Linked DNA regions of Ruegeria pomeroyi DSS-3. The protein of the gene in region 1 interacts with the protein of each later gene in a pairwise test. Links are inferred from orthologs where the notes say so. Each region holds a gene or a part of one and is shown in the gene's direction. Other genes may lie near its edges. The genes, in order: groL and SPO_RS00050.

The links.
Region 2: the proteins of groL (region 1) and SPO_RS00050 interact in binary tests that used the Escherichia coli proteins (3 or more experiments, as listed by UniProt). The link is inferred for Ruegeria pomeroyi DSS-3 from one-to-one orthologs.

The regions. Positions count from the first base shown.
Region 1 is NC_003911.12:934,894-950,893, forward strand. What follows is about bases 7,807-10,700. They hold groL (chaperonin GroEL), read left to right. Parts: upstream 7,807-8,380; coding sequence 8,381-10,021; downstream 10,022-10,700. Other genes in these bases: groES (co-chaperone GroES), read left to right, coding at 8,031-8,318; SPO_RS04475 (GNAT family N-acetyltransferase), read left to right, coding at 10,296-10,700. Outside these bases: SPO_RS04420 (hypothetical protein), read left to right, coding at 1-177; SPO_RS22405 (alpha/beta fold hydrolase), read left to right, coding at 381-1,160; glycine cleavage system protein GcvH, read left to right, coding at 1,403-1,762; SPO_RS04435 (acyl-CoA dehydrogenase family protein), read left to right, coding at 1,976-3,211; SPO_RS04440 (thioesterase family protein), read left to right, coding at 3,217-4,008; SPO_RS22765 (hypothetical protein), read right to left, coding at 4,016-4,249; SPO_RS04445 (hypothetical protein), read left to right, coding at 4,888-5,235; SPO_RS04450 (DUF1007 family protein), read left to right, coding at 5,374-6,024; SPO_RS04455 (nickel/cobalt transporter), read left to right, coding at 6,009-6,908; SPO_RS04460 (alpha/beta fold hydrolase), read right to left, coding at 6,905-7,801; more of SPO_RS04475, read left to right, coding at 10,701-10,766; SPO_RS04480 (DMT family transporter), read left to right, coding at 10,814-11,656; SPO_RS04485 (alpha/beta fold hydrolase), read left to right, coding at 11,695-12,468; SPO_RS04490 (alpha-D-ribose 1-methylphosphonate 5-triphosphate diphosphatase), read left to right, coding at 12,465-13,613; SPO_RS04495 (5-(carboxyamino)imidazole ribonucleotide synthase), read right to left, coding at 13,746-14,819; purE (5-(carboxyamino)imidazole ribonucleotide mutase), read right to left, coding at 14,812-15,300; and 2 more genes.
Region 2 is NC_003911.12:1,459-9,986, forward strand. The notes cover bases 5,830-8,528. They hold SPO_RS00050 (nucleotide exchange factor GrpE), read left to right. Parts: upstream 5,830-6,746; coding sequence 6,747-7,310; downstream 7,311-8,528. Other genes in these bases: hrcA (heat-inducible transcriptional repressor HrcA), read left to right, coding at 5,830-6,736; mutS (DNA mismatch repair protein MutS), read right to left, coding at 7,364-8,528. In the rest of the region: tRNA uridine-5-carboxymethylaminomethyl(34) synthesis enzyme MnmG, read left to right, coding at 1-411; 16S rRNA (guanine(527)-N(7))-methyltransferase RsmG, read left to right, coding at 408-1,022; SPO_RS00015 (ParA family protein), read left to right, coding at 1,015-1,818; SPO_RS00020 (ParB/RepB/Spo0J family partition protein), read left to right, coding at 1,841-2,731; SPO_RS00025 (YbaN family protein), read right to left, coding at 2,721-3,074; radical SAM family heme chaperone HemW, read right to left, coding at 3,078-4,235; rdgB (RdgB/HAM1 family non-canonical purine NTP pyrophosphatase), read right to left, coding at 4,225-4,839; rph (ribonuclease PH), read right to left, coding at 4,836-5,549; more of hrcA, read left to right, coding at 5,672-5,829. UniProt on the Escherichia coli protein: Participates actively in the response to hyperosmotic and heat shock by preventing the aggregation of stress-denatured proteins, in association with DnaK and GrpE. It is the nucleotide exchange factor for DnaK and may function as a thermosensor.

The DNA.
Region 1 (16,000 bases):
GAAAGCGGATGGGAGAATGCAACGACCGACTCGCAGGGAACCGTGCGGGTCGATGCGGTGCAGGGCGATTGTGCGGTGCTGCATCACGTGATCCGGCCCAAGGGCGCGCAAGACCCGCGTGTGATCGGCACCCGCCTGTGCAAAGGCGCGGATGGCGCCTGGACGCTGACGCCGTAAGGCAGGGCATCGGAGAGCTCTGCTCTGTTCGGGATGATTGGCTGCCGGTCCTATGCCCCGGTTCGCGCGATCTATGGGAAGAAGAGCGTTCTGGCCCCCGATTCACCGATGCTGCGGTTCGTGTGATTGTCGGCTATCTATGTAGGCCCGCGAGATTATCCCGCGGATTGACAATCCCGTGCCGTGACGATCACGGTTGTTGGATGATCCAGATGCAGCAAGACGTTCGTCAGTATGGCGATATGCCCTCTCGCGTGGTCGTGCTTCATGGCGGCCCCGGCGGCGCGGGAGAGGTTGAACCGCTGGCGCGTGAACTGGGAAACAGGGGCCATGCGGTACTGGAGCCTTTTCAGACGTGCCAAACAGTAGGTGGGCAGGTTGATGAACTCAGCTCACACATCGAACGTTTCTGTGCGCCACCTGTGACGGTGATCGGTTGGTCATGGGGCGCGTGGCTTGGATGTTTGCTCGCTGCGCAACGCGGGATGCTGGTCCGCAGGCTCATTCTTGTCGGCAGCGGACCGTTCGAGGAAAGCTATGCCAGTGCGATCAGAACCACAAAGAATTCCCGCCTGACGAAGGACCAGCGCAAAGAGATATCGCAGCTGCGTCCAACAGAAGGAGACCCGGCAGAAGTGGCGCGTTTCATCGCCCTCAGCGACATCGCGGATACCTACGCACGAGATACCTCGCAGCAACCGTTTGTCGCGTTCGACGGGGCGATACACGCAGCAGTTTGGGCCGAAGCGGTAGACATGCGCAGAAATGGCGCTCTTCTGGAAGCGGTTTGTGCCATTCGTTGCCCGGTTGTCGCAATCCATGGCGATTACGATCCAAGGCCGTCAGAGGGGGTGCAGATACCACTGCGAGCGGCGCTCCCATCAGCAGATTTCGTGCAACTCGAACGGTGCGGGCATAAACCGTGGCAAGAAACCTTTGCCAAGGCCGATTTTTATCGTGCGTTAGAGGCTGCAATCGTCTGAACGACAGGAACAGCGGGTCGACGCACAATGGAAATTTGCCCGCACTTGGGATCTTCGGGCAGAATGCGGCGGGTGCACCATTGCGCATACCTGTTCCCATCACGCGGTGCGTCGCGACCTATCGGCGTTGCGAGCGGTGCCCAAACCCGGCCAAGGCCTTGGGTCATTTGCTCTATTGCCGCAACCGGGGACCGGGGCTAGGCTTGCCGGCATCAAGCGTTTTTCACAGGGAAAGACACCGGATGAAATATACCGAAGAGCATGAGTGGCTGCTGGCCGAGGATGACCTTATCGTGGTTGGGATCACCGCCCATGCCGCCGAGCAGTTGGGGGATGTGGTGTTCGTGGAATTGCCCGAACCCGGCACCGAGGTCAGCAAGGATGACGAGATCGTGGTGATCGAATCGGTCAAGGCGGCCTCGGATATCCTGGCGCCGCTGGATGGCGAGATCGTCGAAGTGAACGAAGCGCTGATCGACAATCCCGGCATGGTCAACGAAGACCCGATGGGCGAGGCCTGGTTCTTCAAGATGCGCCCGTCCGACCTGTCGCCGATGGACGACTATATGGACGAGGCGGCCTATACCGATTTCATCAGCTGATTTGTCGCGCGTGCGTGCGGCAGGCGGCCGTTTTCCGCGCCGGAAAACGGCCCGGAAAACCCTGTTTTCCGGCACCCCCTCACGGATGGCGCTATTGGCCCGGCCACATTCGGGCCGGTGACGTTTCGTCACGCGGCTGGACATTCGCGCGCGCACCGCGCCATCCTCTTTCCAGACATTCCCCCGATCATCCGGGGGCAGGGAGGCAAGGCCATGAACATGACGTTCGCGATGCGCGACGAGAACCGCAAGCTTCTGGATCGCGTCGCGGCGATGATCCGGGACGAGATCATGCCGCTGGAGGAGGAATACCATGCCGAGATCGCCAAGGGCGATCGCTGGCAGTATACCGCCCGCCAGACCGAGATCCTCGAATGGCTCAAGGCCAAGGCCAAGGCCGCCGGCCTGTGGAACTTCTGGCTGACCGACAGTGACCGCGGGTTCGGCCTGACCACCGTCGAATACGCCTATTTCGCCGAAGAGATGGGCAAGACCCCGCTGGCGGCCGAGGTGTTCAACTGTTCCGCCCCCGACACCGGCAATATGGAAGTCTTCGAGCGCTATGGCAGCGAGAGGATGAAGCGGGACTGGCTGGCGCCGCTGCTGGATGGCCAGATCCGCTCGGCCTATCTGATGACCGAACCGGATGTGGCCAGTTCGGATGCCACCAATATCTCGATGTCCTGTGTCCGTGATGGCGACGACTATGTGCTGAACGGCGAGAAATACTGGGCCTCGGGTGCCGGTGATCCGCGCTGCAAGGTCTATATCGTGATGGTGAAAACAGGGGGCGAGGACGCACCCAAGCACCAGCGCCATTCGATGATCGTGGTGCCTGCCGGGGCCGAAGGCATCGAGATCCTGCGTCCGATGCTGGTGTTTGGTCACGACGACGCGCCGCATGGCCACATGCATATCCGCTTCACCAATGTGCGGGTTCCGGCCGAGAACATTCTGGTGGGCGAGGGGCGCGGCTTTGAGATCGCGCAAGGCCGGCTTGGACCCGGCCGCATCCACCATTGCATGCGTTCGATCGGTCAGGCCGAGATCGCGCTGGAACGCATGTGCAAGCGCGCGCTCGACAAGGAGGCGTTCGGCAAGAAACTCGCGCATCTGGGTGCCAATTACGACATCATCGCCGAATGCCGGATGGAGATCGAGATGGCGCGCCTGCTGTGCCTCAAGGCCGCCTGGATGATGGATCAGGGCGACGCCCGGGCCGCCGCGCCCTGGATCAGCCAGATCAAGGTGGTGGCGCCGCGCGTCTCGCTCAAGGTGATCGACGAGGCGATGCAGATGCATGGCGGTCAGGGGATCAGCCAGGACACGCCACTGGCCGCCGCCTGGACCGGTCAGCGCACCCTGCGCTTTGCCGATGGTCCCGACGCGGTGCACCGCCGCCAGATCGCCCGGACCGAGCTGAAGAAATACACCCAGGAAAAGGTCTGACTTCCGTGACGGCCCCGGTCTATTTCACAGAAACCGAACCGGGGCTGTTTGTCGGCAACGATCCGGCGCGCGGGCCGTGGTCGCCCGATCACTGCCATGCCGGGCCGGTCACCGGCCTGGTGGCGCGCGCGGCCGAGGCGGTCGCCGGGCCGGAGAAGATGCTGACCCGGCTGACGCTTGACGTGCTGAAACCGGTGCCTCTGGCAGGTATCCGGATCACCACCGAGATCGCCCGCAACAGCCGCACCCTGACCACGACCCGGCTGGCGTTGCATGACACGACGGGCACGCTGTGCCTCACCGGCACTTCGATGCACCTGGTGCGCAAGGAGCTGGGAGAGGTGCCCACCGCAACGGTGCCCGCTCCTGATTTTGCCCGCGCCCGTCCGGGCCCGGCCCTGCTGGTGGGCAAGCTGCATGACCAGCCCGCCTTTGGCCAGTATATCGAGATGGCCTATCCCGAGGGCGAGGATCTGGGGCCGGGGCCGAAAACCGTCTGGATGAAGGCGCCCCACCTTCTGGCGGGCGAGGTGCCTTCGCCGATTCAGGCGATCTGCCCGCTGGCCGATTGCGGCAACGGCATTTCCTGGAACGAGCCTCCGGTTCGGTTTGGCTTCATGAACACCGACCTGACCCTGCAAATTCACCGCGAACCGCAGGGCGACTGGTTCGCGGCCTCGGCGGTCTCGCATTGGCAGCCCAACGGTATCGGCATGTCGCAGGCGATCCTCTATGACACGCTCGGGCCGGTGGGCATGGCGCTTCAGACGCTTGTTCTGCATCCGATGGCGAAATAGCGCCGAGTTACAGAAAGATTCTGCGGCTGCGCTTCTCTTCTCCGTCCGGACCAGGCTCGACGATCAGCAAATCCGCTCCGTTCAGCTTTGCCATCGCAAGCGAGTGATAGACGATCAGGGCGCGGCGCACGACATCGGTCGGGGTTTCCGCTGGTGTTTCATTTTGAATTTCAGAAATCATCTCGCCCAGTTTCCCACTGAGTCGAACAGTCACCCGACCGCTGGATTTTTCTTCCGACATCTTGTCGCCTCCCCATCTGCGCCAGTGCCTGACTTGCGTTCATACGCATGAAGGCAAAGTGATTCTGATGGCGCAGTGTGTCGCCAGAGCACTTCTCGTCTGACATTGGTGTGTTTTGGCAGAAATTTTGGACCTGTTCAACACTAAATTTACCTAGCGTCATATGGACGGACAGATGCGCAAGATTTTATGCTATTTTAGCGCTAACATCGTGAAATTTAACATGTTTTCGAAATGCTCATTTAGGAAATCGTTTGCTCATCCGGCGGATTCGGGCCCGTCGGCCGATAGCGATCCAGGCCGAGGGGGGAAGCTGTTCATTTGTGTACAGTGAAATCCATGCTACGGTGAAGGAGTTCCTAAATGTCGGAACGATGTGAAATCTAGCAACTTTGTTATCAAGGAGAAACCGATGACCGTCTTTTCAACACTTCGAAATCCAGGGAGCTTCAACTGGAATATCAGTGGTATATTTCATTTTCTTGAAATCACCTTGGACTCTGCTTTCCGAGCCCGGCTGATTGCCAAATCTGACGATTGTCGCGTAGCCGGTCTGCCAATCCCCACCCGTTTCGCTTCCCTCGCACCGGCCTTTGCCGGAAATACCGAAGCCCATGTGACACGAAAGGAGAAGAACCGTGACAGGTCGCCAGAAAGGAAAGGAAACTGTACCTCGTAAACCCGACCCGCTGTTCGATCAGCTGGGGCCGGATGTAAAGTCCTCTTTGGAACGCAACACCTTTGCCGGATCATTCAGTCCAGAACTGAAACGCGCCATCCGACGTTTCGTATTCGAAGTTGCCATCATCCTGGTCGCCACACTGATCATCTTCGCGGCAACCAAGGCATATGCCCACTACATTTCCGACGATTTCGGCGGGTCAAAATTCCCGGCCAATATCGAACAGATGGACAAGCATGCGCCACCCACAAGTTGCCGGAAACCACAATACTGGAGATGGAACAGTGAGTCCTTCAAAATCTGAGACCGAGAGCGATGGCTCTCAAACTTGACCCGCCCGATCTGATCGCGGCGGGTTTTTCTTTGGTGGCGATGGCGAAATAGCGCCGCAGCCGCGCCTGCCCGGATTGTCAGCCCTGCACCCGCGCCCTATCGTCTGGCCATGCGTCGGATTGCCCTTGCCCTCTCTTTGTTGTTCCCTGCGCCGCTGACGGCGCATCCGCATGTGTTCATCGACACCGGATTCGAGCTGATCTTTGCCCCTGATGGGGCGTTGACTCAAGTGCGGGTCACCTGGGCCTATGACGATTTCTATTCGTTGGTCATCCTCGAGGAACTGGGAATGGACCCCGATGGCGATGGCAGCCTGACACCCGAGGAACAGGCGCAATTGGCGGGGTTCGATGCGCAATGGATCGACGGCTATAACGGCGATCTCGACCTGCGGTTGGGCGATCAGCCACTGGCGCTGTCCGGCCCGCTGGAGCCCACCGCCACCACCGAGGCTGGACGGATCGTGTCGACCCATCTGCGCGCGGTTACTGGTGGCGGGGTGGGGGCGGGCGCGCCCCTGTCGCTGCGCCCTTATGACGAGAGCTATTACACCGCTTACGAGGTTGCGCGCCCGGTCACGATGAGCGGCCGCGACGATTGCCTGCTGGAGCGGTTCGAGCCCGATATCGACGGGCAGTTGGCGGAAATGCAGCAGATGCTGCTGCGCATCGACGCCGATGCCGATCTGGAGGAGATGGATATCCCCCTGATCGGCGCTGAATTTGCCACCGAGATCCGCGTCACATGTCCCGGCTCGTGATCGTTCCGGTTGCGCTTGTGCTGGCCCTCTTGGGCTGGTTCTGGCTCAGCGGCGGTTTCGACCAGCTGACGCTGTGGGCGGCGGGCGAGCAACGGGATTTTCAGAACCGGATCGCCCAGGCGCTGCGCGGATTGCGCAGCGGGCAGGGTGAGGCGCTGATGCTGCTGTTGTCGGTCTGTTTCGCCTATGGCTTCTTTCACGCGGTCGGGCCTGGCCACGGCAAGGTACTGATCGGCGGCTATGGGCTGGGTCGGCGGGTGCCGGTTCTGCGGCTTGCGGCGATTGGGCTGGCGGCGAGCCTGGGCCAGGCGGTTACTGCGATCGCGCTGGTTTATACCGGGGTAATGGTGCTGGATCTGGGGCGTCAGCATCTGGTCGGCGTGACCGAGCGGATCATGGCGCCCGCCAGCTATGCCGCCATCGGGTTGATCGGCTGCTGGCTGGTCTGGCGCGGGGCCCGGCGGCTGCTGGCCACCCAGAAACCCACGCACCACCATCACCATCATGACGGCGAGACCTGTTCTCATTGCGGCCACAAGCACGGCCCCAGCCTGAGCGAGGTCGAGCAGATCGGCACCCTGCGCGAGGCGCTGGCGCTGATTGCGAGCATCGCGATCCGGCCCTGCACCGGGGCGCTGTTCGTGCTGATCCTGACCTGGCAGATGGGCATCGCTTTGGCCGGAATCGCCGGAACACTAGCCATGGCGCTGGGCACCGCCAGTGTGACCGTCGGGGTCGGGCTGGCCTCGGCCGGGCTGCGCGGCGGGGTGCTGGGCGCGGCCTCGGCCTGGCGCTTTGCCGGCGTCGCCCTGCCGATGGTCGAGCTTGCCGCCGGTCTGCTCGTTGCGACCCTTGCCGGCGGGCTGTTCCTGAGTGCGATCTAGGCGCGCCGGGTGATGAAGTTGCGGACCAGATCGACCATCACCGGGGCCAGTTTCGGGGTGATGATATGGCCCATGCCCTCGATGGCGTGAAACTCGGATGCGGGGATATGGGCGGCGATCTCTTCGCCCATTTCCAGTGGCACCAGCGTGTCCTGCCTGCCGTGGATCACCAGACAGGGCAGGTCGAGCTGGCGCAGGCCGGGGCGCCGGTCGGGCGCGTGCAGGATCGCCAGCACCTGCCGGTTCTTTCCCGCCGCATCGACACCGCGGGCCCAGGCGCGCTCGGCCATCGCGCGGATATCGGCCTCGGGCATCGGATAGCCGGGGCTGCCCCACAGCCCGTGTTCGGCGATCTGCGCCTCCAGATACTCTGGCTGGCTTGTGTCGCGCACCAGCAGATTCGCGGCCAGTGCCAGCAGCGCCTCGCGCCCTTCGCCCGCGCGCTCGGTAAAGGGGCGGCAGGCGGTCATCACGATGGTTGCCGACAGCACCCGGCCGGGGTGGTCGATGCAAAGCTGTTGCAGCACCGCGCCCCCCATCGAGATGCCAAAGAAATGCGCGCGTTCGATCCCCAGCGCATCCATCAGGCCGGTGATGTCATCCACCATATCCTCGATCCCATAGGGTTTGGGCAGGTCCGCGCCTGCCGCCAGCGCCGCCAGAATGTCGTCGGCACTGTCGGGCACGCCCGGCGCCGGGCAGCGCCGGGACAGTCCCACGTCGCGGTTGTCAAAGGCGATCGTCCGGAACCCGGCGGCGGCAAAACCGGCGCCCAGCTCCTTGGGCCAATGCACCAGCTGGCTGCCCTGGCCACGGATCAGGATCAGCGGCACCCCGTCCGCCGGCCCGCTCTGCTCGACTTCCAGGTAAATCCCGTTCGCTTCGACCCGCATCGATCCTGCCCCTGATGTTGACCGGGCAAATCTGCGCAAGCGGGCGGGGGATGTAAACCGGTTTGGCGCGCGGCGCTCGATCAGTGCAGATTTTCACATCACCGATGTTGACTCGGCTCTTTCCACCCCCTAGCTATGCGCCGTTAGCACTCGTCAGACCTGAGTGCTAATGCCTCTGTGAGAGAGCAGGGGGAGGGAAACAAACTTTGAGCCTCAAGGAGCTGCAAAGATGGCATTGAAACCGCTTCATGACCGCGTGCTGGTTCGCCGTACCGAAAGCGAAGAGAAAACCGCAGGCGGCCTGATCATCCCCGATAGCGCCAAGGAAAAGCCCAGCGAAGGCGTGGTTGTCGCCTGTGGCGAAGGCGCCCGCAAGGATAGCGGCGAGCTGATCGCGATGGCAGTCAAGTCCGGTGACCGGGTTCTGTTCGGCAAGTGGTCGGGCACCGAAGTCACCGTCGACGGCGAAGAACTGCTGATGATGAAGGAAAGCGACATCATGGGGATCATCGAGTAAGCCACGCGCTTCTCTGATCTCTGGTCGCATCATTCCAAACATATTTCTCAAGGAGAAAGAACATGGCTGCTAAGGACGTCAAGTTCAATACCGAAGCCCGCAACAAGATGCTCAAGGGCGTCAACATCCTGGCCGACGCGGTCAAGGTGACCCTGGGCCCCAAAGGCCGCAACGTGGTTCTGGACAAGAGCTTCGGCGCGCCCCGCATCACCAAGGACGGTGTGTCGGTCGCCAAGGAAATCGAACTGGAAGACAAGTTCGAGAACATGGGCGCGCAGATGGTGAAAGAAGTCGCCAGCCGCACCAATGACGAGGCCGGCGACGGCACCACCACCGCCACCGTGCTGGCCCAGGCCATCGTGCGCGAAGGCATGAAATCGGTTGCCGCCGGCATGAACCCGATGGATCTGAAGCGCGGCATCGACCTGGCCACCGCCAAGGTTGTCGAGGCCATTAAGGCAGCCTCGCGCCCCGTCAACGACAGCGCCGAAGTGGCGCAGGTCGGCACCATCTCGGCCAACGGCGAATCCGAAATCGGCCGCCAGATCGCCGAAGCCATGCAGAAGGTCGGCAACGAGGGTGTCATCACCGTCGAAGAGAACAAGGGCCTGGAAACCGAGACCGACGTGGTCGAGGGCATGCAGTTCGACCGTGGCTACCTGTCGCCCTATTTCGTCACCAACGCAGACAAGATGATCGCAGAACTCGAAGACTGCATGATCCTGCTGCACGAAAAGAAACTGTCCTCGCTGCAGCCGATGGTTCCGCTGCTCGAGCAGGTGATCCAGTCGCAAAAGCCGCTGCTGATCATCGCCGAGGATGTCGAAGGCGAAGCGCTGGCCACCCTCGTGGTGAACAAGCTGCGCGGCGGCCTGAAAATCGCAGCCGTCAAGGCACCGGGCTTCGGCGATCGCCGCAAGGCCATGCTGCAGGACATCGCCATCCTGACCGGCGGTCAGGTGATCAGCGAAGACCTGGGCATGAAGCTCGAGTCCGTCACCATGGACATGCTGGGCACCGCCAAGAAAATCTCGATCACCAAGGACGAGACCACCATCGTTGATGGCGCAGGCGAGAAGGCCGAGATCGAAGCACGTGTTGCCCAGATCCGCACCCAGATCGAAGAGACCACCAGCGACTACGACCGTGAAAAGCTGCAAGAGCGCGTGGCCAAGCTGGCCGGCGGTGTTGCCGTGATCCGCGTCGGTGGCATGACCGAAGTCGAAGTGAAAGAGCGCAAGGACCGCGTCGATGACGCCCTGAACGCCACCCGCGCAGCCGTGCAGGAAGGTGTTGTTGTGGGCGGCGGTGTCGCTCTGGTTCAGGCAGGCAAGGTTCTGGCCGACCTGGAAGGCGCAAATGCCGACCAGACCGCCGGTATCAACATCGTGCGCAAGGCCATCGAAGCGCCGCTGCGCCAGATCGCCGAGAACGCAGGCGTCGACGGCGCCGTGGTTGCCGGCAAGGTGCGCGAATCGGGCGATGCCTCGTTCGGCTTCAACGCGCAGACCGAAGAATATGGCGACATGTTCAAGTTCGGCGTGATCGACCCGGCCAAGGTTGTCCGCACCGCTCTGGAGGATGCGTCCTCGGTTGCCGGTCTGCTGATCACCACCGAAGCTATGGTTGCCGACAAGCCGCAGAAAGACGCCCCCGCAGGCGGCGGCATGCCCGACATGGGCGGCATGGGCGGCATGATGTAAAAGGCGATTTCGCCTGAACATCATCTGTAAAAGGTGCGTGTTCATAGGCCCTTGGGCCTATGTGATACCCACCCTTCGCAGTAGAATACCGGGGCCGCCCTTGGGCGGCCCCTTTGTTTTTCCACCCGCCGCAGCTGGCAGAGTCTCGCCGGTTTCGATTACGGGGAAAGAAAACGATTGGGTGACCGTGACCTTGCGGGCCATGCGGTGTATGCCGAACCCGCCGATCGGGGCGAATTGAACCGCCCTTAGTCTAGCGAAAGTTGATCTTTGCATGAAACCATTCCCGCCCGCCGTATTTCCCGATCTGGTCGACGCCTTGCTGCGCGCGGCCTTCGATACCGGGGCCGAGGCGGATCTGGTGCGCGAATTGCGCGCCGACCGGGATATCGCCACCGAGGTCACCTTTCAGGAACATGGCGAGTTGCTGGGTTATGCGGCGCTGTCCTGGATGCGCTCGCCCGATGGCTGGCTGTGTTTGGCCCCGCTGGCGGTGGCGCCCGGGGCGCAGGGGCGGGGCATCGGTTCGAAAGTGCTGCAACTGACCCTGAAATGGGCGGCCGAGCGCGATCTGATGATCGTGGTACTGGGCGATCCCGCCTATTACGAGCCGCGCGGCTTCTCGCAGGCCCGCGCGGCCGAGCTGCGCGCGCCCTATCCCAACGAACACCTGATGCTGGCCGGGCGCGGCAGTGAGGCACCCAAGGCACGGCTGGTCTATCCGCTGGCGCTGGAGCCGCGCTGACGCGGAAGTGTCTGTTGCGGCGCCCCGCGATCCTGTAGGCCGGGTTTATGCGCCTGTTTCTGCTCACTGCCCTGACCATGACCGCCTTTGCCGCCAACTCGGTCCTGAACCGGCTGGCGGTCGCCCAGGGTTGGGCCGATCCGGGTGGCTTTGCCATTCTTCGGGTGCTGGCCGGTGCTGCCATGCTGACGGTGCTGGTTCTGGCGCAGGGCCAGCGGCTGCCGCTCTGGCGGCGACGCCGGCTGTTGGGGGCGGGATCGCTCACCCTCTACATGGTCGGGTTCTCGCTGGCCTATCTGACGTTGGATGCCGGGCTGGGCGCGCTTATCCTGTTCGGTGTGGTGCAGATCGCCATGTTCGGCTGGAGCGCCGCAACCGGCGCACCGCCGACGATGCGGCAGATGGCCGGTGCGGCGATCGCCTTTGGCGGGCTGGTCTGGGTGCTCTGGCCCGCGGGCGCCTTTCGTGTCGATGCGGGCGGGGCGGGGTTGATGGCGCTCGCCGGGATCGGCTGGGCCGCCTATACGCTGGCGGGGCGGCGCGAGGCGGATGCGCTGGCCGCGACGGGGGCCAATTTCGCGCTGGCGCTACCGTTGACCGCCGCTGCGATCCTGCCGGTCACGGGAGTGCCCGCGATGTCGGGCGCGGGCCTGCTGCTGGCAACGGTGTCGGGGGCGGTCACCTCGGGGCTGGGCTACGCACTGTGGTACCGGTTGGTGCCCGCCTTGGGACCGGTCCGGGCGGCGACGGTACAGCTCAGCGCGCCGGTTATCGCGGTCCTGGGGGGCGTGTTGCTGCTGGGTGAGACGGCCCCGCTGCGCCTGCTTCTTGGCGGTGCGGTGCTGCTGGGTGGGATCGCGCTGTCGATCCGGCGCGCGCCTGACGCTTGAACCTTTCGCTGCGCCGCAAATCGCAGTATGCCGCGCGCATGCGTTGTCTGCCGATCCTCCTTCTCTGCCTGCTGCCCGGCACTCTCTGGGCCGATTGCGTCGTGCTGCTGCATGGGCTGGCCCGGACCGAAGCGTCGCTGTCGGTGATGGACCAGGTGTTCGAGGCGCGCGGGCTGCGGGTGGTGCGCCCGGGCTATCCCTCGACCGACATGTCGATCCCGGACCTGGCGCGCGAGACCCTGCCGCCCGCGGTCGCCGCCTGCGGCGACGAGACGGTGCATCTGGTCGCCCATTCCATGGGGGGGATCCTGATCCGCTACTGGCTGCTCAGCAACCGGCCCGCAAAGCTGGGCCGGGTGGTGCTGCTGGGCCCGCCCAATCAGGGCAGCGAACTGGTTGACGAGCTGGGCGCCTGGGAGGTGTTCGGCCGCCTGAACGGCCCGGCCGGGCTGGCGCTGGGCACCGGTCCCGACAGCGTGCCGCGCGGCCTGCCGCCGGTGGATTACCCGGTGGGCGTGATCGCGGGCGATCAGTCGCTGAACCCGATCTTCTCGTCGATCATCCCCGGCCCGGACGATGGCAAGGTCTCGGTCGCCTCGACCCGGGTGGCGGGCATGGCTGACCATATGGTGCTGCCGGTCACCCATACCTTCATGATGAACAACCCGCGCGTCATCGCGCAGACCCTGCATTTCATCGAGACCGGTCATTTCGATGCCGATCTGTCATGGCTCGATGCGGTGTTCGAGACGATCGACCGCGTCTGCCTGCGCAGCGAATGCTGGGAAGGCCCGGGGGGGAGAGAGAGATGAACGGCGTTGAGCTGACCCTGACCGGGGCCGAGGTGCTGTTGCCCGGTGGCCCGGCCCGCCGTGATCTGTGCCTGTCGGGTGGGCAGGTGGTTGACGCGCCCGCCGGGCGCCAGGTCGACCTGAGCGGGTATCTGGTGCTGCCCGGCATTGTCGATCTGCATGGCGACGGGTTCGAACGGCATATGGCCCCACGCCGGGGCGCGATGAAGGAGATGGGCGAAGGCGTGGTTGCCGCCGAGGCGGAACTGGCCGCAAATGGCATCACCACCGCCGTCCTCGCCCAGTTCTGGAGTTGGGAGGGCGGGCTGCGCGGCCCCGATTTCGCCGCCGGCGTGTTCCAGGCGATCCGGCAGGTGCAGGGCAGTCTGGTCACCGACCTCATCCCGCAGCTGCGCTTTGAAACCCATCTGCTCGAAGATTACGCAGCCCTGCCTGACAGGTTGGCCGAATGGCAGGTCCCCTATGTCGTGTTCAACGACCACCTGCCCCATGACCGGCTGGCCGAGGGGCGCAAACCGCCCCGGCTGGCGGGGCAGGCGCTGAAGGCTGGCCGCAGCCCCGAAGCACATCTGGCGCTGTTGCAGGCACTGCATGCCAATGGCCCGCAGGTGCCAGCGGCACTGGACAAGCTCTGTGCCGAACTTCACCGGCGCGGAGTGCGCATGGGCAGTCATGACGACCACAGCGCCGAAGATTGCGCCACCGGGCAGGGGCGCGGGCTGACGATATCTGAATTCCCCGAAACGCTCGAAGCGGCCGAGGCGACGCGGGCCAGCGGCGGCCATGTCATTCTCGGCTCGCCCAACGTGGTGCGCGGTGGGTCGCACAAGGGCAATGTCAGCGCGCTCGACCTGATCACCATGGGCCTGTGTGACGCGCTTGCCTCGGACTACCACTATCCCAGCCCCCGCCGGGCGGCGCTGATGCTGGTGCGTACGGGTCTTCTCGACCTCGCCGCCGCCTGGGCGCTTGTCAGCAGCGGTCCGGCGCGGGTTCTTGGGCTGGACGACCGGGGAGAGCTTGCGCCCGGCAAGCGCGCCGATCTGGTGATCCTCGATGCACAGAGCCACCGGGTCGCCGCGACGTTTGCGGCTGGCCGGGTCAGTTATATGTCGGGCGATGTGGCGACACGCTTTCTGGCCTGAGCCCTTTCACTTTGCCCCAAAATACTCCCGCCGGAGGCATCGCGCGCAGCGCGATAGGGGCTGCGCCCCGCCTCAGGCCCAACGGGCCGTCGGCGGGGCGCGCGAAATCCGTGCCGGATTTCGCCGCCTGCCTCAACCGTTCCGCTTCATCCGGTTGACATGGCCCATCTTGCGGCCGGGCTTGGCCTCGGCCTTGCCATAGAGATGCAGTGCCAGATCACGCTCGCGCGCCAGCTCGGGTATCCGGTCCATGTCGGCGCCGATCAGGTTCTCCATCACCACATCGGTATGCCGCTGCCCGTCGCCCAGCGGCCATCCCGCCACCGCGCGGATATGCTGTTCGAACTGGTCCACGGCGCAGCCGTTCTGGGTCCAGTGTCCCGAGTTATGCACCCGGGGCGCGATCTCGTTCACGATCAGCCCGGCAGGGGTCACGAACAGCTCGACCCCCATCACACCCACATAGTCGAGCGCGTTCAGGATCCGCGCCGCCAGCAGCACCGCGTCGGTGCGCTGCGCCGCGCTCAGCCGCGCGGGCACGGTGGTGGTGTGCAGGATACCGTCGCGATGCACGTTCTCGCCGGGATCGAAACAGGCGACCTGCCCGTCGAGCCCGCGCGCGGCGATGACCGAGACCTCGTGGCTGAACTGAACGAACCCTTCCAGGATCGCGGGCGCGCCGGCCATGTCGGCCAGCGCCGCCGCGGCATCCCCGGGCGCTTTCAGCCGCGCCTGTCCCTTGCCGTCATAGCCAAAGCGCCGGGTCTTGAGGATCGCGGGCGTGCCGATCTCAGCAATCGCGGCCTCGAGGCTCTCCAGATCGGTCACATCGGCAAAGGGCGCCGTCATCAGGCCCAGATCGCGCAGAAAGCTTTTCTCGGTCAGCCGGTCCTGGCTCACCCGCAGCGCCTCGCGCTCGGGGCGGATGGGGCGGTGCGCCTCAAGGATGTCCAGCGCCTCGGTCGGGATATTCTCAAACTCATAGGTGATCACGTCGACCGAGGCGGCGAACTGTGCCAGCGCTTCGGCGTCGTCATAGCCTGCGGTGGTGACCCGGTCGGCCACCTGACCGGCGGGCGGGTTGGCGCCCGGTTCATAGATATGGGTGACAAAGCCCAGCCGCGCGGCGGCAACCGAGAGCATCCGGCCCAACTGGCCGCCACCCAGAATACCGATCCGGGCGCCCGGTTTCAGAGCCTCACTCATCGACCGGCTCCTCGGGGATCGAGGCAGAAAGCGCCGCGCGCCAGGCGTCCAGCCGTTCGGCCAGGCCTGCGTCCTGCAGGGCGAGGATGCCGGCCGCCATCAGCCCCGCATTGGCGGCACCCGCCGCGCCGATCGCCATGGTCGCAACCGGATAGCCCTTGGGCATCTGCACGATGGAGTAAAGCGAATCGACCCCCGACAGCGCCCGGGTCTGCACCGGCACGCCAATGACCGGCACCCGCGTCTTGGACGCCATCATGCCCGGCAGATGCGCGGCCCCGCCGGCCCCGGCGATGATCACCTGCAAGCCGCGCCCCACGGCGGCGCGGCCATAGTCCCACAGCCGGTCCGGGGTGCGATGCGCCGAGACGATCCGCGCCTCGTAAGCCACGCCCAGCTCATCCAGAATTTCCGCTGCACCCTTCATGGTCGGCCAGTCCGACTGGCTGCCCATGATGATCCCTACCTTGACCCCGGCCATGTGCCCCGCCCTCTGTGGAAAGAGCGCGCACTATAGCCAAAACCGGCCAACTGGCAATGCGGTATGGCGGCGTGCCGGGACAGGCCGGATCAGGCGATGATATCGGGAGTCAGACGGTCCTCGAGCATCGCGATGATATCCTTGAGGCGCAGCTTCTGCTTCTTCAGACGCTTCACCGTCAGCTGATCGGCGGTGCCCTTTTCCTCCAGCGCGGCGATGGCCTCGTCCAGGTCACGGTGCTGGCGCCGGAACACTTCCAGCTCGACCCGCAGAACCTCATCAGTTTTCATCGACATATCGCTGGGTGCGTTCATTCGGGCGACTCGCAGGTCTGTTTCCAAGGTGCTGCAAAGAATACGCTTTTACGCTGATTTCGACCAGACCTTGTGGTGTGTCCGATTTCTTCCCATATTCTCTATCAAGCGGTTGCCGGTTTCGGGGCCGCGCGTGAACGTCGCTTTGACCATAAGGACGAGAGAAACGTGTCGAAACTTACTCTGGGCTCTTACCCGCATATGCTGGGCTTCGAGCAGCTGGAACGGCTGCTGGAGCGTTCGGCCAAATCCGGGAACGAGGGCTATCCTCCCTATAATATCGAGCAGACCTCCGAGACCTCGTATCGGATCACCCTGGCGGTGGCCGGTTTCGCCGAGGCGGATCTGTCGATCACGGTCGAGGATCGTCAGCTGGTGATCCGTGG
Region 2 (8,528 bases), 940 kb from region 1 along the record:
GAGATTGCCACAGCTGGTATCACCATCAGTCAGGACGGCAATCGGAGAAACGGCTTCGCTGTCCTCGCCTTTCCGGACGTCAGGTTTGACGACCTTGTGCCACTAATCCCGGAACTTGCAGACACCGACGCCGAAACCCGCGCGCAGGTAGAGCGTGATGCGCTTTATGCCAATTACATCGCGCGGCAGGAACGGGATGTTGAGGCGATGAAACGGGATGAGGCGCTGGTCATTCCGATCGACTTCAACTTTTCTGCCCTCGATGGGTTGTCAAATGAGTTGAAGCAAAAACTCACATCCGCGCGACCGGAAAATATCGCGCAGGCCGGGCGTGTTGAGGGGATGACGCCAGCGGCGCTTGCGCTCATCCTGGCCCGCCTTCGCCGTGGCGACCGAGCACGAAGCGCATGATGGTTCCCGATGCGAACACGCTCAATGTTTCACGTGAAACATTCGAGCGGCTGAAAATCTTTGCTGATTTGGTGCACAAGTGGAATCCCCGGATCAACCTGGTATCCAAGCGTAGCCTGGAAGATCTGTGGACTCGTCACATAATCGATTCCATTCAGGTGTTTCGCAACGCCCCGAAAGGTGATCTTTGGGTCGATCTCGGCAGTGGTGGCGGGTTTCCAGGTTTGATCTGCGCTATTCTGGCTGCCGAAGAGAAACCCGAAACCCAGTTTATCTGCGTTGAAAGCGATCAGCGAAAATCGGCGTTCCTGCGTAGCGCTGCGCGCGAATGCGGCATCGCATGTCAGGTGATATCCGAGCGTATCGAGCATCTTGATCCGCTGGACGCGGACATCCTTTCCGCTCGGGCCTTGACCGATCTGACCGGTTTGCTGGGCTTTGCTGAACGGCACCTCAAGATCGGCGGAACCGCGCTGTTCCCCAAGGGGGCCGCATGGAAAAAAGAGCTGCAAGACGCCGCGAAGCAATGGAATTTCTCCTACGACGCGGTTACTAGTTTAACCGAGCCCCAGGCCGTTCTTTTGAAGATAACAGGAGTCACGCGTGTCTGATCTTTCCCGTCCTGCCGGACCCCGGATCATTGCGGTCGCCAACCAGAAGGGCGGCGTGGGAAAGACCACAACTGCCATCAACCTCGCCGCAGCATTGGTGGAATCCGGCCAGCGTGTGCTGGTTGTGGATCTTGACCCGCAAGGGAATGCCTCGACCGGGTTGGGTGTGGATGAACGAGAATTGACGACCTATGAACTGTTGGTTGATGACGCGCCGTTGAATTCGGTGATCCAGAAAACCAGCATCGACGGCCTGTCGATCGTGCCGGCCACGGTCGATCTGAGTTCGGCGGATATCGAGCTGATTTCGAATGAAAAGCGCAGTTTCCTGCTGCATGACGCCCTGCGGCAGACGGCGATGGATGCCTATTCTTGGGACTATATCCTGATCGACTGCCCGCCCTCGCTGAACCTGTTGACGGTCAACGCCATGGTTGCCGCGCATTCAGTTCTTGTGCCGTTGCAAAGCGAGTTCTTTGCGCTCGAAGGCCTGTCCCAGCTGATGCTGACCATCCGCGAGGTGCGACAGGCAGCAAACCCCAATCTGCGGATCGAGGGGATTGTATTGACCATGTATGACCGACGCAACAACCTGTCGCAGCAGGTCGAGAAGGACGCGCGCGACAATCTGGGTGATCTGGTATTCGAAACCAAGATCCCCCGCAATGTGCGGGTCAGCGAGGCACCGTCTTTTGCCATGCCGGTGCTCAACTACGATCCGAACTCTCTGGGTGCGATGGCCTATCGTGACCTGGCCGCGGAACTGATGAAGAAACATAACAAGATCGCCGCCTGACCGCGGTAGAGAGGAGCGACACATGGTTTCGAACAAGCCCCGGGGATTGGGACGCGGATTGTCCGCGTTGATGGCCGATGTGACGCAGCCGGCCGAGGCCGCCGCTAGCGAGGCAGCGCGTCGTCCGGACCGCACCGTTCCGATCGAGAAACTGCGTGCCAACCCCAACCAGCCTCGCCGCACCTTTACCGAGGACGCGTTGCAAGAGCTTGCCGCTTCGATCAAGGAAAAGGGGGTTCTGCAGCCCTTGATCGTGCGTCCCGTTGATGGCGATATGTACGAGATCGTTGCGGGAGAACGTCGCTGGCGCGCGGCGCAGCTGGCGCAACTGCATCAGGTGCCTGTTTTGGTCCGCGAGCTCGACGATACCGAAGTCCTGGAAATCGCGATCATCGAGAACATTCAGCGCGCTGATCTGAACGCGGTGGAAGAGGCGGCGGGCTATCGCCAGCTGATGGACAAGTTTGGCCACACCCAGGAAAAGCTGGCCGAAGCTCTGGGCAAAAGCCGAAGCCATATCGCAAACTTGCTGCGACTTCTGTCGTTGCCTGACGACGTTCAGACACTTGTTGTCGAGGGGAAATTGTCCGCGGGCCATGCGCGCGCCCTCATCACCAGCGACAACCCGTCAGAACTGGCCAAGATCGTCGTGCGGGACGGGCTGTCGGTGCGCGCGACCGAAGCGCTGGTCAAGAAGCAGGCCGAAGGGGACAAGCCGACCGCGACGGCGCGTCCGAAATCCATCACTGCGGACAAAGACGCCGATACCCGGGCGCTGGAAAAGGATCTGTCGGCCATTCTGGCGATGAAGGTAGCGATCAATCACAAGCCGGGAACGGAAACCGGGCAGGTGGTGCTGACCTATGAGAACCTCGATCAGCTTGATGATCTTTGTGCAAAACTCAGCCGTTAGGGCGGGTCCAGATAAAGATCAGAACCCCGCTTAGCACCACGGCCTGAATCAGCAGGACGTGCGAGGGGACTGCGAAAACGAGTGACAGGCCAAACACGGCGGCAATCGACAAGGTTGCCGCCTTTTTTGCGCCGGGCCGAATGGCACCCGATTGCTGCCAATCCAGAATCATCGGGCCAAACAGGCGATGGGTCACCAGCCATGTGTGCAGGCGCTCTGATGACCGGGCAAAGAAAAAGGCGGCGAGCAGCAGGAACGGTACGGTCGGCAGCAGCGGCAGCGCAACGCCAATCAGGGCGAGGGCAACGCAGACCAGTCCAAGAGCTGCCCAGATAAACTGCATCCTCTACTCCGACATCAGGTCCAGAATGACCGCGTTCAGCACCGCACGCCCCTGGGCGGTGGCCTTCAGCCGCGTACCTTCGATCTCGATCATGCCCAGTTCGGTCAAATGGGCAAGGCGGTTCCGGTTTAGGGGCTGCGGCGAAAGCGCCTCGTATCGGTGGATATCTAGTCCTTCGGCAATACGAAGCCCCATCATCAGGTATTCGTCGGCTTGATCTTGTAGCGAGAGGGCTACTCGGCTCAACTCACCACTTCCCTTTGCCACTGCGCCCAGCCAGGCGCCAGGGTTCAGCGGGCTTTCGGTGGCGAAACGCTGGCCATCCACGGTGATGCGACCATGTGCGCCGGGGCCGATGCCGACATAATCGCCATAGCGCCAATAGATCAGGTTGTGGCGCGATTCCGAACCGGGGCGGGCGTGGTTCGAGACCTCGTAGGCGGGCAGGCCATGCGTGGCGCAGACCTCTTGCGTGATCAGGTACATGTCGGCGGCGTCGTCATCGGCGGGTAGGCCGCGCAGCTTGCCGCGGGCATAGCGGTCGCCAAAGGCGGTGCCGTCCTCGATCGTCAACTGGTAGAGCGACAGGTGATCGACCGCCATGGCCAGCGCCTCGTTCAACTCGGCACGCCACGCTTCGGGTGTCTGGTCCTGCCGGGCATAGATCAGGTCGAAACTGACCCGCTCAAAACAGCGCCGCGCAATGTCGAAAGCTGCCCGCGCCTCGGCCACGCTGTGGATGCGGCCCAGCCGGTGCAGGTCCCGGTCGTTCAGCGCCTGCACCCCCATCGAGATCCGGTTGACCCCGCCATCGCGATAGGCGGCAAAGCGCCCGGCCTCAACCGAGCCGGGATTGGCCTCGAGCGTGATTTCCATGTCGTTGGAGGTGGGCCAGAGACGGCGGACGGTTTCGATCACTGCCGCGACCGTTTCCGGCATCATCAGCGACGGGGTACCGCCGCCAAAAAAGATGGTGTTCAGAACCCGGCCCGGCAGCTCAGCGGCACAGCGTTCAAGTTCGGAAACATAGGCTCTAACCCAGGCTTTCTGGTCGATTTCACGGGCAACATGGCTGTTGAAGTCGCAATAGGGACACTTGGCCTGGCAAAAGGGCCAATGCACGTAGAGGCCAAAGCCCCCATGCTGCCAGTCATCCGCCAAAACAGCCCTTCACGAATTTCTCCACCGCCCGTGCGCGGTGGCTGATCTTGTTCTTTTCCCAGCGATCCATTTCCGCAAAGGTCACGTCATACCCTTCGGGCACGAACATCGGATCATAACCGAAGCCTGCGGCGCCACGAATGGGCCAGACCAGATGGCCGGGGGCGACGCCTTCGAACACCTCGTCATGGCCATCGGGCCAGGCCAGAACCAGCGTGCAGCGGAATTGCGCCAGCCGGGGATGCGGGGCGCTTTTGGCTTCCAGCGCGTCATGGGCGCGGGTCATCGCCATCAGGAAATCGCGCCCATTGCCGGTCTCGGCCCAGTCGGCGGTATAGACGCCCGGCGCGCCATCCAGCGCGTCGATGGTGATGCCGCTGTCATCGGACAGGGCGGGCAGGCCGGTGGCCCGGGCCGCGGCGTGCGCCTTGATCCGGGCATTGCCGACAAAGGTGTCTTCGGTCTCTTCCGGTTCGGGCAGGTTCATTTCGGCGGCGCCAACAACCTTGACCCCAAAGGGCTGGAGGAGATGTGCCATCTCTTCCAGCTTGCCCTTGTTGTGGGTCGCGATCAGCAGTGTGTCGCCGTCGAACGCCCGTGTCATGCGGTGGCGGCCATTTGCGCGGCAACCAGTTCGCCTACGCCCTTTTCGGCGAGGCCTAGCAGCTGATCCAGCTGCGCGCGGTTGAAGACAGAGCCCTCGGCGCTCATCTGCACCTCGATCAGCTTGCCCGAACCGGTCATGATGAAATTGCCGTCAACGCCTGCCTCGCTGTCCTCGGGGTAATCTAGGTCCAGCACCGGTTGCCCGGCATAGATGCCGCAGGACACGGCGGCGACCGGATCGACCAGCGGATCGGAAATCACGTCGCCAGCCTTCATCAGCTTGTTCACCGCCAGACGCAGGGCCACCCAACCACCGGTGATCGAGGCGCAGCGGGTGCCGCCATCGGCCTGGATCACATCACAGTCGACGGTGATCTGGCGTTCTCCCAGGGCCACCCGGTCAACGCCGGCGCGCAGGGCGCGGCCGATCAGGCGCTGGATTTCAACGGTACGGCCGCCTTGCTTGCCGCTGGCGGCCTCGCGCCGCATGCGGGTGTTGGTGGCACGCGGCAGCATGCCGTATTCGGCGGTGACCCAGCCCAGGCCCGAGCCCTTGATAAAGGGGGGCACGCGGTCCTCGATGGTGGCGGTGCACAGGACATGCGTGTCGCCCATCTTGATCAGGCACGAGCCTTCGGCATGTTTGGTGAAACCGGTTTCGATTGAAACCGGGCGCATTTCGCTTAGATCTCGTCCAGAGGGTCGCATGGGTCATCCTTTGTCTGTTGCGGTGGGGATACCGCCCGCAAGGGCGTGGATGCAAGCCCGATTGACCTTTTCGGGGCAGGGGATTTAATGGCCACTCAGCCAGGGGGTACCCAGGGGTTTCGATGAGCGATGCGCGCAAAATACTGGACGATTTGAACGACCGCTCGCGCGAGGTGTTTCGCCTGATCGTTGAATCCTATCTGGACAGCGGCGAACCGGTCGGCAGCCGCACCCTGACGCGTACACTCAGCGAGAAGGTCAGCGCCGCAACCGTGCGCAACGTAATGCAGGATCTGGAGTTCCTGGGCCTGCTCGACAGCCCCCATATCAGCGCCGGGCGTATCCCGACGCAGATGGGGCTGAGGATGTTTGTCGACGGGCTGCTCGAGGTGGCGGATCTGAGCCTGGATGATCGGGCCAAGCTGGACGCGACACTGGGCACAAACGCGGGCGACGTGGGCGGGACGCTGGACCGGATCAGCGCCACGCTCAGCCGGGTGACACAGGGGGCCTCGTTGGTGCTGACGCCCAAGCACGAGGCCGAAATCCGCCATATCGAGTTTGTCTCGCTGGCGCAGGATCGGGCGTTGGTGGTGCTGGTCTTTTCGGATGGCCATGTGGAAAACCGCCTGTTTGCGCCGCCCCCGGGGCAGACCCCCAGTTCGATGCGCGAGGCGGCCAATTTCCTGAACGCGCTGATCGAGGGCAAGACCCTCAGCGAGGTGCGCCGCCTGATGCAGACCGAGATCGGCGCCCGCCAGCAGGAAATCGACCAGCTGGCCCGTCAGATGGTCGAAAGCGGTCTGGCGGTCTGGGACCGCGAGGGCGAAGAGGCCGCCCGGCTGATCGTGCGCGGGCGGGCGAATCTGCTGGAGGGAACCGGCCAGGAACAAGAGCTGGAGCGGATCCGGGTGCTGTTCGACGATCTTGAGCGCAAGCGCGACATCGCCGAGTTTCTGCAACTGACCGAAGACGGCGAAGGTGTGCGCATTTTTATCGGCTCCGAGAACAAACTTTTCTCACTTTCGGGTTCCTCTTTGGTGGTGTCTCCATATATGAACGCGGATCGAAAGGTTATCGGTGCGGTGGGGGTGATCGGCCCGACGCGCCTGAACTATGGTCGCATCGTTCCGATCGTGGATTACACGGCACAGCTGGTCGGGCGTCTGATTTCCGACCGGAGTTAGAGGTAGAAAGATGGCAAAGCCGAACAACGAAGAGTTTCTGGACGATATCGCAACCGCCGAGGCCGAGGAACTGGCCGAGGAGATGGCCGAGATCAGCGACGAGGCGGCAGAGCTGGATACGCTGCGGGCCGAGCGGGATGCGTTCAAGGACAAATTCATGCGCGCGCTGGCAGATGCCGAGAACGTGCGCAAGCGGGGCGAACGCGCCCGGCGCGAGGCCGAGCAATATGGCGGTTCGAAACTGGCCCGCGACATGCTGCCGGTCTATGACAACATGAAACGCGCGCTGGAAACCGTGACCGACGAACAGCGCGCGGTATCGGGGGCGCTGATCGAGGGCATCGAACTGACGATGCGGGCGCTGCTGGATGTGTTCGGCAAGCATGGCATCCAGGTGCTGTCGCCGCAGGTGGGCGACCGGTTCGACCCGCAGATGCACGAAGCGATGTTCGAGGCGCCGGTGCCCGGCACCAAGGCGGGCGATATCATCCAGGTTTCGGCCGAAGGCTTCATGCTGCACGACCGTCTGCTGCGCCCGGCGCAGGTCGGCGTATCGTCGATGCCCGCGGGCTGATTTGGCTGCGCCAAGCCTCCGGCAGGAGTATTTTCAGCAAAATGAAGGGGCGGTCAGCGGGCCGCCTCTTTCAGTTTATAAAGCATCTCCAGCGCCTGGCGGGGGGTCAGCTCGTCGGGGTGGATCTCCTTGAGCATCGCATCGGCGGGTGAGGTTTTGGGCGCGGGTGGTGGCAGTGGCGGCGCGGCCGAGAACAGCGGCAGATCGTCGATCAGCGCCTTTTGCTTGCCGCCCTCGCGTTCGGATTTCTCCAGCTGGTCCAGAACCACCCGGGCACGCGCGACAACCGAAGGCGGCAGGCCCGCAAGCTGGGCGACCTGCACACCATAAGAGCGGTCGGCGGCGCCTTTGCGCACCTCGTGCAGGAATATCACCTCGCCCTCCCACTCTTTGACCGCGACGGTCAGGTTCTCGACCCCGTCGAGGGTCGCGGCGAGCGCGGTCAATTCATGGTAATGGGTGGCGAACAGAGCGCGGCAGCGATTGGTCGCGTGAAGATGTTCCAGCGTGGCCCAGGCGATGGAAAGCCCGTCATAGGTGGCGGTGCCGCGCCCGATCTCGTCCAGGATGACCAGCGCATGGTCGTCGGCCTGGTTCAGGATGGCGGCGGTTTCCACCATCTCGACCATGAAGGTCGAGCGGCCGCGCGCCAGATCGTCCGAGGCGCCGACGCGGCTGAACAACTGGCTGACCACCCCGATATGGGCGCTGTCGGCGGGCACGTAACTGCCGATCTGGGCCAGCAGGGTGATCAGCGCGTTCTGCCGCAGATAGGTCGATTTACCAGCCATGTTGGGGCCGGTCAGCAGGCGGATCGCGGCGCCCTTGTCGGCGCTGAGATCGCAGTCATTGGCCACAAAAGGATCCCCCCCCTGACGGCGCAGCGCGTGTTCCACCACCGGGTGGCGGCCGCCTTCGATGGCAAAGGCGCGCGAGGGATCGACGCTGGGCCTGCACCAGTTTTCGGCGCGCGCCAGATCGGCCAGCGCGGTGGCCAGATCCAGTTCGGCCAGGCCGCGTGCGGCGATATTAAGGCGGGCGGCCTGCTCCAGAACTGCCCCGGAAAGGCTTGAATAGAGCCGCTTTTCGATCTCGAGCGCGTGATTACCGGCGTTCAGGATACGGGTTTCCAACTCGCTCAGTTCGACCGTAGTAAAGCGCACCTGATTGGCTGTGGTCTGGCGGTGGATATAGGTCTCGCTCAGGGGCGGGTTCAGC